One region of the Paenibacillus sp. R14(2021) genome, then DNA from elsewhere that is predicted to be linked to it. Evidence: riboswitches for the same ligand, from Rfam matches in the RefSeq annotation. Region 1 holds a riboswitch; the other holds the start of a gene.
The links. Region 1 has a riboswitch for cyclic di-AMP ahead of KXU80_RS18650 (resuscitation-promoting factor). Riboswitches for the same ligand answer to the same signal wherever they lie in the genome.
Positions count from the first base shown of each region.

Region 2: it holds a riboswitch for cyclic di-AMP, as region 1 does, so the genes downstream of both, KXU80_RS21130 (histidine kinase) here and KXU80_RS18650 (resuscitation-promoting factor) in region 1, are expected to answer to the same signal.

Region 1 is NZ_CP080269.1:4,006,684-4,012,413, reverse strand. Features, by position in the region: gene yabG (sporulation peptidase YabG) at 1-541, opposite strand, end outside; gene rsmA (16S rRNA (adenine(1518)-N(6)/adenine(1519)-N(6))-dimethyltransferase RsmA) at 623-1,519, opposite strand; gene rnmV (ribonuclease M5) at 1,516-2,076, opposite strand; gene KXU80_RS18650 (resuscitation-promoting factor) at 2,318-3,454, opposite strand; cyclic di-AMP (ydaO/yuaA leader) riboswitch at 3,691-3,899, opposite strand; gene KXU80_RS18645 (TatD family hydrolase) at 4,088-4,852, opposite strand; gene KXU80_RS18640 (HD domain-containing protein) at 4,874-5,730, opposite strand, start outside.
Region 2 is NZ_CP080269.1:4,523,903-4,529,632, forward strand. Features, by position in the region: gene KXU80_RS21115 (LacI family DNA-binding transcriptional regulator) at 1-98, opposite strand, end outside; gene KXU80_RS21120 (zinc ribbon domain-containing protein) at 543-809, shown strand; gene KXU80_RS21125 (DUF445 domain-containing protein) at 1,050-2,309, shown strand; cyclic di-AMP (ydaO/yuaA leader) riboswitch at 2,560-2,742, shown strand; gene KXU80_RS21130 (histidine kinase) at 2,921-5,263, shown strand; gene KXU80_RS21135 (basic amino acid ABC transporter substrate-binding protein) at 5,406-5,730, shown strand, end outside.

The sequences.
Region 1 (5,730 bases):
AGTTCTGCGAGTTCTTGTAGCTCGCCAAGTTGTTCAGATCATTCTGGCTGCGGCTCTTCAGCACCCCGTCATGCCCGGTAATGACAACGATATCCGGCTGCAGCTGCGGGAGAAGCTTATAGACGGCGTCGGCCATTTGCGACTCATGGACATATAAGCCATGGGCAGGAACACGCATTTGCGTATAGAGCTGCATGCTTTTCTTCATATAATTACTGTCCCCGTCGAGATGAAGCACCTTTCCGGGCACCTCAAAGTAAGGCTGACTCTGATTCTGCGCTCGCAGCAGCTCACGCTGAATCGCCTGCTGCTCACGCTGCTCCTGCATGCGCTGCGTGGATTCATTCGCTTTCAACCGTGCCTGCCGGGCTGCTGTCGGCAGCTCTTCATCCTTCACGACCGATAAGTCCACGATTGGTGCGTCTGCAAGCAGACGATAGTCCGTGCCTTTCAGAATGGCTGTATGCTGTTCAATCGTGGCAACTCGAAATAGGACGTCCCCGCCATAGGATTTGCGGACGACCAGGTCCCCTTGCATCATGGGCAAATCACCTCTTCGTCTATCCTATGGGGAGACGCCCCTGATGGTGCGTTTCTTGGGCTTGAACTGCAGCGCCTTTGATTAGCTGGTCAAGCCCGCATCGAGCAGGGCATGGCTCAGTGCCGCGAATTCCGCAAGCGAGAGCGTCTCGCCGCGGCGGATGGGATCGATGCCGCAGCCTTCGAGTAGCGGCCCGAGCAGCTCGCGGTTAGATTTGCCGACGAATGCAGTTAGGTTATTGGCGATCGTCTTGCGCCGCTGTGCGAAGCATGCCTGCACGGTACGGAAGAAATGCGCTTCATCCCGAACGTCGACCGCCGGTTTCTCGCGCAGGGAAAGCTTGATAACGGCAGAATCGACATTCGGCTGCGGAATGAATACCGTATGAGGGACGATGCAGACAAGCTCAGGCACGCAGTAGTACTGCACAGCAACGCTTAGGCTGCCGTATTCTTTACCGCCCGGCTTTGCCGCCATCCGCTGCGCAACTTCCTTCTGAATCATTACGACGATATGCTCAAGCGGAAGCTTCTCTTCGAGCAGCTTCATTAGAATCGGCGTCGTTACGTAGTATGGCAGATTCGCAACGACACTCACGCCGGATAGACCGGCAAACTGCTTGTCCATCAGCTCCTTCAGGTCGAGCTTCAAGACATCGCCGTGCTCTACGTGTACATTCGGCGTTTCTGCAAGGACATCCTTTAGAATCGGGATAAGCCGGTTGTCGATTTCCACGGCCGTGACGCGGCCAGCCGCAGAAGCAAGCTGCTGAGTCAGCGCGCCGATGCCGGGACCGATTTCAAGCGCGCCCTTCGTTTCATCAAGTTCAGCGGCATTCACGATGTTGCGCAAAATATTTTGATCGATCAGGAAATTCTGACCGAGGCTTTTCTTAAACGTAAACCCGTACTTGGCGATGATGTCCTTCGTCCGCTTGGGTGAGGCCACATCTGCAACTGCTTTGGATCCTTCTGTCATGAATGTTCTCCTTCGCTTTCCATCGTTCTCAGTGCGCGCTGGAATTCCTCCTGCGTAATTCTGAACGTGGAGCACCTTTTATAGAACTGCTTGCCATTGGCGTATCCAATGCCGAGCAAATTGCCCATCTTAAGCCGCCGTTCCGATGCCTGTGCATGCACAAGCAATCCTGCCTGCATCAGATCGTCCATCGTCACTTCCGCAAGATTGCCGCTGCCTTCCGTGGCTTCCGTGCGCAAATTGGCCAGCGCTCTCCGAATGGCTTCGGGAGACGCATTCTCTACGCCGATATCGCCCTTATAGAGTGCCTCCTCCTGGGGAAGAAACGCATGCTTGCAGCCTGGGACGCGCTGCGCCACGATTTTGCGGATCCGCTCGCCGGCATGATCGGGGTCGGTGAATATAATAACGCCTCGACGCTGCTGCGCAAGCTCTACCCGCTTCAGCACGGCTTCGCCGATCGCTGAGCCGCCCGTTTCGATGGTTTCCGCTTCTACGGCGCGTTTAATGGCCACGGTATCGTCTTTGCCCTCAACTACAATGATTTCTTTCATCATGGAAGTTCATTCCTTCCTTTCGCACAAACATCTCGCAAGAATCGCCTAAAGCCGTCCATACAGGCGGCCCCATTCTCGTTTGATATGCCTAAGAAGTCATTATGACTTCGTCTTTGCTGAAAATCAAAAAGAAGAGGCATCGCCTCTCCTTATCATGACATATTTAGGCTTCAAATACGATATGAATCAAGTAGCACCATTATTGCTTCTCTACAGATGCTGCAAAGGATGACCGGGTTTCTTACAGAGACTCCGGCTTTTTCGGTCCCAGCACATAGACCGTATAGCCTCGTTTCAGACCGAAACGATCGGCATACGACTCGCTGTTGTAGTAGACATCGATCTTCTTGCCTTTGATCGCACTGCCCGTGTCTTCCGCACGGCGGAAGCCAATGCCTTCAATGTATACCCACCAGCCGATCGGTATGACTCTCGGATCTACGGCAATCGTCCGGCCCTCTTTCACACGCGCACCGGATGCGGTGATGCCGTACTCGGGGTGGTTGACGCCTTTGCCGGTCGAAGCTACGCCGGCGGAATAGGCGGTCAGCGTTACATTTTTCAATATTTTACTCGCACTGAACGTTATGCCCCGTTTCGTCCAAGTGCCGGATGAATTTGCGGAGAGCATCATGACATCAGGTTTCTTCGTCCCGACGGTCACGATCTTATCCACAGCTGCATCTTGATTCAGCTTCTCGACAAGCGTTTGCGAGACGAGTACACCGTCTGCAAATACAGATTCATAACGTTTGACGACCGTGCCCTGCTTGCCGTTCTGGACAAGCTTCTGCTTCCCAAGTTCCAGCTTAGGATCTTCCTTCTTCACAATGGAGAAAGGAACCGGATACGCGGTCTCCGAATATTTCTTATCGATCCTTGTGATCGTTATGACCATGTTCGGAGAAAGTCTATCCGTCAGCGTAGGCACTACTTTATCTTGACTGCGTACCGATATATTAGCCTGATCGATCGCTGCCTGTACAGTTCTCTCTGTCGTGTACAACGTTTTTGCTTTGCCGTCAGCCTTTACTATTAGCGGCACCGCTTGATCAATTACGACGCGGTCGCCGTCTTTAATACCGCCAGAGAGCGGCATCGACACTTTATCATAAGTGCCGACAGTTATGGCTTGTTCATCCAGTAGGCGTTGAAGGACCCATTGTTTGGTCGATACAATGGTTTCTCGTCCGTTCAATACTACGGAGACGTGCTTGTCAGCCGTTCCGTACAACAACACCAAAAACATGAAAGTCATAGCGATTGAGATCATGGCGCTTAAGATAATTAAACGCACATTCTCATGCTTCCATCGCAATGCGAAAGACATGCTGGATGATCGTTTCCCATGGGTGTCCTTAAGCTGGAGTTCTCCCACTTCATCGGTCCTCCTTACATAGCCCCGCCGCCTTTGTTACGCATGATACTTAGACGCGACTATAAAGTGATTAGCGTGCAAGCACGCATTTTCCAAATTCATCCTCGGTGCCACCTCCATGTTAACCCTATGTCGTCAGTTTACGCATTATTCAAACAAAAAGAAGCCCGACGACAGAGGATCTGTTTCGTGGCTTCCCATTAGACAATGGTAGCATGGATTGCATGCACGAGGTTGATCTCTCTTATTGACGCTTGCGAGGTTAGCTGTCGGATTCGGACGTGAGAGTCGCCCTATTCGCTTATGACGCGTCTTTCGAATACTGCGTCGTTTGCGAAATTCACCCCAAGAAGAATTTCATGTTCCACCGACCGCAATGATACGATCAGTTTCAACAATTGGTTCCCCCGCTCTCCGTTTTTCGGAGATTAAGCGATTATTTTGGAAAAGGAATACAAGTTTTGTTACCCTGAAATGAATCATACCTTCTAGCGCTGCACATTGTAAAGAACTGATTAATGACGATTTAACCGAATTTCAAGGAAAAATCCGAGAAAAACAAGCGATTTCTGAAGCGAAATTCAGTTTTTACACCGGATTAGTCCCAATTCCTTGCTTTCAAAACGATTTTCATCATATTCCAAAACATTTCATCGCGTTTTCCGTTGTGATTTTAGCAATTTCTTCTACAGATTTACCTGTGATTTCCGCCATCGTATTTGCTACAAGACGGACGAAAGCCGACTCATTCCGTTTTCCGCGGTGAGGGTGAGGAGCCAAATATGGCGCGTCGGTTTCGATGAGAATCCGGTCGAGCGGCACCCTCGCCATCACTTCTTTTGGTACCCTGGCATTCTGAAATGTAAGCGGTCCACCGAAGGAAATATAGAAATTCATATCGAGGCATTGCTTCGCTGTTTCCCAACTGCCGGAATAGCAATGCATCACCCCTCCGACCGCCTTCGCGTCTTCTTCTCTCAGTATTCGGACTACGTCCTCATGCGCATCGCGATTATGAATGACGATGGGTTTATCTTTCTGCTTGGCAAGCTGGATCTGCTCGCGGAATACGCGCTGCTGCACGTCCTTCGGCGACGTATCCCAATGATAATCAAGTCCGATTTCACCGATGGCGATGACCTTGGGGTGGTCGCATAAAGATGCAATCCAGTCCAAATCGCCCGGAAGCATATCAATGCTGTCTACGGGATGCCAGCCTACCGCCGCATAGATAAACGAATACTGCTCGGCGAGCGCCATCGTCGTAGGGATTGTCTCCCTGTTGAAGCCAATATTGATCAGCGTATGTACGCCCTCGGCCCGTGCCCGTTCGATAACTTCCGCACGGTCTTCGTCGAATTTATGCGAGTCTAAATGTGTATGTGTGTCGATTAACATGATAATGTCTGAAACCCCTTTCTACATTAAAGCAAATAATTCGCGAATATTCGCGGAAAGCAAATGAACCGATTGAAGCAGCGGTTCTTCTGGGTAATAGAGATGGTACTTGCCTTGATGTATGCCGGTAATGGAACGAACAATGTCGGATCGGCCGGAGATTTCCGACAAACGATCATCTCCGGAGAGCAGCAGAATCGGCGGTTTTTCTTCATTCTCCGTCATGCCGGCCGTTCCTGGACGATACACATGGTAGGGCATGTCAAACGGAAAGTCAATTTCTAGATGATAGCTTGGATGTAGACCGATTGCGCTGAACTGCTCGCGGATTTCCTGCCAGAGCGCCTCATTCGGCTGGTCCATCGTTACATATTTATACAATCTGCGGTCAAGAAAGCGGCGGCATAGGTCAGACAGTACGAAATCGTGTTCTTTCCCCCACTCGGAGAAAGCGGTTTGGACAAGCGCCTCATCCAGTGCGATATAGTCTTCAAGATCAATCATGCCCGAGATCAGTTTTTCCAACGGAGCCATCATCCAACCAAACGGATAGCCACCCGCGTAAAGCTCCATTGCTCTGCGAAATATTTGTCTAAGAATAATTTCAGAGCTTCTGGTTACCGGGTGAAAATACACCTGCCAATACATTTGATACCGGGACATGAGATAATCTTCCACGGCATGCATGCCGCTTTCTTTGACGACGATCCGCCCCTGATATGGTCTCAGCACCCGCAGGATCCGCTCCAAATCGAAGGTACCGTAATTGACCCCCGTGAAATAAGCATCGCGGAGCAAATAATCCATCCGATCCGCGTCCATCTGACTGGAAACTAGACTAACGACAATCGGCTGATGATAGGTTTTGCAAATGACGG
Region 2 (5,730 bases), 520 kb from region 1:
TTGCTCTCGCGCACCGATTCCGCGCCGTTCAGCACGCGGGATACCGTGACGACGGACAGTCCTGATTTCTTGGCAACGTCGAAAATACTGATTTTCATGCGAGGGCAGCCTGCTTTCCGATAATGGTAATGGCGTGATCATACTTATAGCGCTTTAACTTTTGAAGAAAAGCATTCCGGATTAATCAAAAGTATGGATGCCTTGCGGACCGTTCGTCTTGGCATAGCGATATTACAATACAGCGGTCAGGCATATGATTGTATAGGTGATAGATAGTGAAACATATCTCCACGCTGAAGCTAGGCGACGGATCGAAGCTATCCGATCTAATGGCCTTTGGCAGGGTCATCATCTGATGTGAAAACGACAAACAAAAAGGATTCATATTCAACTAAAATTAAACCGCTTTAACTTTTGAACTTAAATCTATCTTAACCGGACGCGGATTGATGCGCAACTGTATAAGCGCCGCGTTTACGATATACAGGCCTTCCGCTCATGCTCTATAATGAACGTAAACGATTACGAGAGGGGACAGTGGAATGATCGCGAACGCGTATAAGAACTGCCAAAGCTGCGGCATGCCGATTGCGAAAGGCGATAAGAACGGTACGGAAGCGAACGGCTCGAAAAGCATGAAATACTGCAGCCACTGTTACGTGAACGGCAGCTTCACGCTGCCTGAGCTGACGGCGGAAGGGATGAAGGAACGGGTCAAAGAGAAGCTCGTAAGCATGGGTTTTCCGAAATTCACGACAGGCTTGTTCACGCGAGGCATCCCCAAGCTGGAACGCTGGAAGAACCGCTAGTCACGACAAAACGCCGCCATCGCCACATCGCAGTGGCGATGGCGGCGTTTTTGCGTCCTTGTTTTGCTTGGCGTGTTCCCATAACCTTACATCGCATGGTCGCCCACGAGCGGCTGCTCCGGTGAACCTGCAGCGGGCTTAACAGGACGTGTGTACCAGCCGGGTCCTGCGATGATCCCAGTTTTGCAACGGATCCGGTTGTAGTGGTATGGTGTAAAGAGCAATCCTAGGAGGAAGATCATGGCGAAGGAATCTAAGAAAAACAGGCAAATCGCGAATATATCGCTCGGTGTGATGGCTGCGGGCTTCGCGGCGACGATTCCGTTCCGTACGGGAGGGCTCGGACTGCTGCATGCGGGGTTTGAGGCCGGCGTCATTGGCGGACTCGCGGACTGGTTCGCCGTAACGGCGTTATTCCGCCATCCGCTCGGCATCCCTATACCGCATACGGCACTCCTGCCGCGCAACCGGAAGAAAATGTCGGAGGGCATCGTGCGCGTTCTGGAAGACCGTCTGCTTGCCAAAGAGAGCATGATCGAGAAGCTGACGCAGATCGAGCTGGCCAAGCAGCTGCTGCCCGCCGTTCGAAGCGCCTTGCATTCAGCCGTCCACAGCGAGCGTCTGCCCCATCTGCTGACAAGCGTACTGCGCAGCGTAGATGCGGAGAAGATCGTGCCGATGCTGTCCGGCGAGATCCGTGCTGCGGCGAAGCGGATCGACCTTGAAGCCGTGCTGCGCGGGTTTCTGCGCAAAGCCGCCGAGAACGGCACGGACGAGCGCATGCTGGATCTGCTGCTGGAGCGCGCCGAGACTTGGGTGAGCACGGAAGGGATGCGCCGCGAGCTGGGCAACGCAGTCATGAACCTCGTTAAAGGGCTGAACGTCGGCGGGCTGATGTCGTTCGCGATCAATGCCTTCATCGGTTATTTGGACGAGGATAAGCTCGGAACGATGCTGCAGTCCTTTATTTTAACCAAAATTCACGAGCTGAAGGTACCGGATACGCAGCGCCGCATGCTCGTCATGGATAAGCTGCGGGAGTCGCTCGAGCTTCTTATTACCAGGCTCTCGGAATCCGGGCAGCTGGACGTTATTCGCGATGAATTGCTGCAAGCCTTTGATATCGACGGCGAGCTGACGAAGCTGTTCGAGCACTTGCGCGAGAAGGGAATTGCATTCCTTCATTCGGAGGACTTTGCAGCTAAGGCATGGCCGTTTCTGGAGCGCTTCCTGAATCGGATGGAGGAGAATGAAGCGCTCATCGCGGATGCCGAGCAATGGCTCAAGGGACAGGCGGCCGGCTTGATCGAACGCAATCACGCCAAGATCGGCGCCTTCGTGAAGGAGAATCTCGATCGGCTGGATAACGATCAGCTCGTGGAATTAATTGAAGACAAGGTAGGCCAGGATCTGCAGTGGATTCGCGTGAACGGCGCGGTCTGCGGCTTTCTCATCGGTCTGGTGCTACGCGGCATCGAAATGATCTCCGGCTACATCTGAGCGTCTGCAGGCGCGGGTCATGCTTCTGTATCAGCCCGCTTATGTCCTGGAATCCAGTAAATCCGCTCTTTTCCCTATTTGCGAGAAACAGCCATATAGTGAGGTAGAGCGAGATTGCTGGCGAATACCTGGGTTGTAAGCGTTATTATCGCAGGGGTTGATCGAAAACGAGAACGGAGCGTACATAGGTTTCCTTTACAAAAGGCAGTCGCAAGCGTAACATACGAGTCATGCTTAAACTTAAACGACGTAATTGATTACGCTGAATTCTCACTTAATTGAGAATCGGGGGAACCATTGAATGCCAGGCATACGGCCGGTAACAGGTACGGAATGCTTGCCATTAGGGGTGAATCTTGAGCCTTGCTCAAGTAGGGCAACTCTCATGCCCGAATCCGACAGCTAACCTCGTAAGCGAACCGGGAGAGGCGACGAATTGTGCGTGCAAATAGACACTTCATCATAGATGTGCCTAGAAGCCGCGAGAGGCGTTCCTCTGTTTAGAGGCAGTCTTTTGCAGGCTTCTTTTTTGATGTTCATTTTCGGTATGCGTATAAGTTAGAGGCGAACTAGTAAATTTATAGATACAAGCAGGAAAAGGGGGCGTTGTTATGGCCGGTTACCGCCGTAAAACTCCGGAGGAATTGCTGTTATCCATTTCTAAAATCCATCGCGGTCGACTTAAAATCTACATCGGCGCCGTCAGCGGCTCCGGGAAAACCTATCATATGCTGCGCGAAGGCCAGGCGCTCAAGCAGCAGGGGATCGAGGTCGTCGTCTGTGCCGTATCGACGATGCGCCGTCCGGAAACCGTGGAGCAGCTCGCGGACTTGGAGCGTATTCCGAGCATCCACTGGATGAAAGGCGACGTCGAGAAGAAGGATTTGAATTTGGATGCCATCGTAGAACGCAATCCCGAGGTGCTGCTGGTGGATTCACTGGCGCATGAGAACCGCCCCAATGCCCGGTTTGCAACACGGCTGGAGGATATTCGCTTCCTGCTCAGCAAAGGAATAAGTGTTATTACGACCGTCAACGTCTACGAGCTTGAAGGTGTGACGGAGCAGGCTCAGAAGCTGACAGGCATCTCGGCGGAATGCACGGTGCCGGCGGATTTGCTGGAGCTTGCGGACGAGGTGCGTCTAATCGACGTATCGCCTGAGACGATTCTGAACCGTTTGAACGAAGGCCGGCTGAATAACATTAAAGATCCTGAGTTGTTGAAGCGAGGGAACGTCGGCAAGTTGCGTGAATTGACGCTTCGCTTAGTTGCCGAGGGCGTCAACGAGTCGCTGGAGAAATACCGCGCGGAGCAGGGGTTCATCGGTCCTTCCGGGGCGTCGGAACGGATTCTTGTCGCCGCACAGTATCATATCAACGGTTCGATCTATATTAGGCGCGGCCAGCAAATCGCCAAGCGGCTCGGCGGCGATCTGCAGGTTGTCGTCTTCGACGATGCTTCCCAGGAGCCGACCAAGGAGCGGGATGCATTCAAGAAATCCATCCTGAAGCTGGTAGAAAAGGTCGGCGCGGGCTTCCGTGAAATTTCGATTACGAACCGCCGCCAGGTTCCTCGCGCGCTCATCCGCTACGCGATGCTCATTAACGCGACGCGTATTGTTATGGGACATTCCAAGCAGACGCGTGCGGAGGAGCTGCGGCAGGGCTCGATCGGCCGGAGCGTCTTGAAGCAGTCGCGCAACATCGACGTGTACTTCATGGCCGACCGTGCGGAGCACGAAGGCGAACGGGTGCTGGAGACGAAGCGTTCGGCGCCTAAGCCTCCCTCCGAGCCGTATCGCCGTTTGAGCACGCAGGAAGTGGAGAAGAAGATCGAGCGGATCCGCCGCGGCACGTTCAAGGTGTATATCGGAGCAGCGCCGGGGGCCGGCAAGACGTATATGATGCTGCGCGAAGGCAATGACTTGCTGCGCAAAGATATCGACGTCGTGATCGGCTTTGTCGAGACGCATGGACGTCCAGGCACGGAGGCGCAGCTCGGTCAGCTGAAGCTCGTCCCTCGAATGGTCATCCAAGACCATGGGAAATCCAGCGAGGAGATGGATGTCGCCGCTATCATTGCTCGCAATCCGGAGGTCGTGCTGATTGACGAGCTCGCGCATGCGAATGCGCCGGGCAGCCGGAACAAACGCCGCTACGAGGATATTCAGGAAATTCTGAACGCCGGTATTTCCGTTATTTCCACGCTGAACGTGCAGCATTTGGAGAGCCTGAAGGACTCCGTGGAGAAAATAACGGGCTGCACGGTTGCCGAAACCGTGCCGGATAATTTCCTTCGTCTGGCTGATGAGATGGAGCTGATCGACGTTGCTCCGGGCGCATTGCAGGAACGGATGCGGGAAGGCAGCATCTATAAGAGCGAGGACGTGGAAGGGGCACTCGCCGGTTTCTTCAAAACAGGCAACCTCATTGCGCTTCGCGAGCTCGCCCTGCGAGAGATTGCCGACGATGTGGATGAGCGGCTCGAAGCATGGGAACGGAACGGCTCCCTGCGGGGACCGTGGCGTAGGCACGAATCGATCTTCGTCGCAGTTACCGCAAGCATGAATGCGGAGCGTCTGATCCGCCGCGGCTTCCGGATTGCCTATCGGCTGAAAGCCGACTGGCATGTGCATTACGTGCAGGAGCACGGCAATCACTCGGAGGAGCATCGCAAGCGGATTGCGGAGATCAAGGAGCTGGTCGAACGTCTCGGCGGTACGTTTGAGGCGGAGGCAGGCGTTTCCGAGCAGAAGGTACCGGAAGCATTACTTGCGAAAGCCAATGCGCTCAAGAGCACCCAAATTATTTTGGGTCAATGCGGCCGCAGCTTCTGGAGTAAATTGACGCACAAGCCTGTCATCGAAACGCTGCTGCGGGAAGGCCGCCATATGGATATTCTCGTCGTGGCGGATTTCAACCCCAATATGGCGCTTGGCGAAGAGGATGAGTAGCCAATTGTCGTTTAAAGGGAGAAAATATATCGGAATTTGGTAATATGTGATAAAAGATGACATATTTAAATATTTAAATTGAATCCCCCTCGTATTCCTGATAGAATCTTCATAGATTATTATTGATTGAGGGGGAAACAAGATGAAAAAATGGTATGTGTCAGCAATCGTGACATTAGTAGCCATGTTAATACTAGCAGGTTGTGGTGCGAAGAAAAGCGAGAACACGGGAATCGAGAACGCCGGAAGCGCAGCGGGCAACAGCAGCGATGCGACGACGTACATGTTTGCAAGCGATGCGAGCTACGCTCCGATGGAGTATATGGACAAAGACGAGCTGAAAGGCTTCGACGTCGATTTTCTTGATGAAGTCATGAAACAAGCAGGCCTCAAGTACGAGCTGCACAACGTTGCTTGGGACGCGATGCTTGAGAGCGTGAAGCAAGGCAAAGAGTATCAAGCCGGTA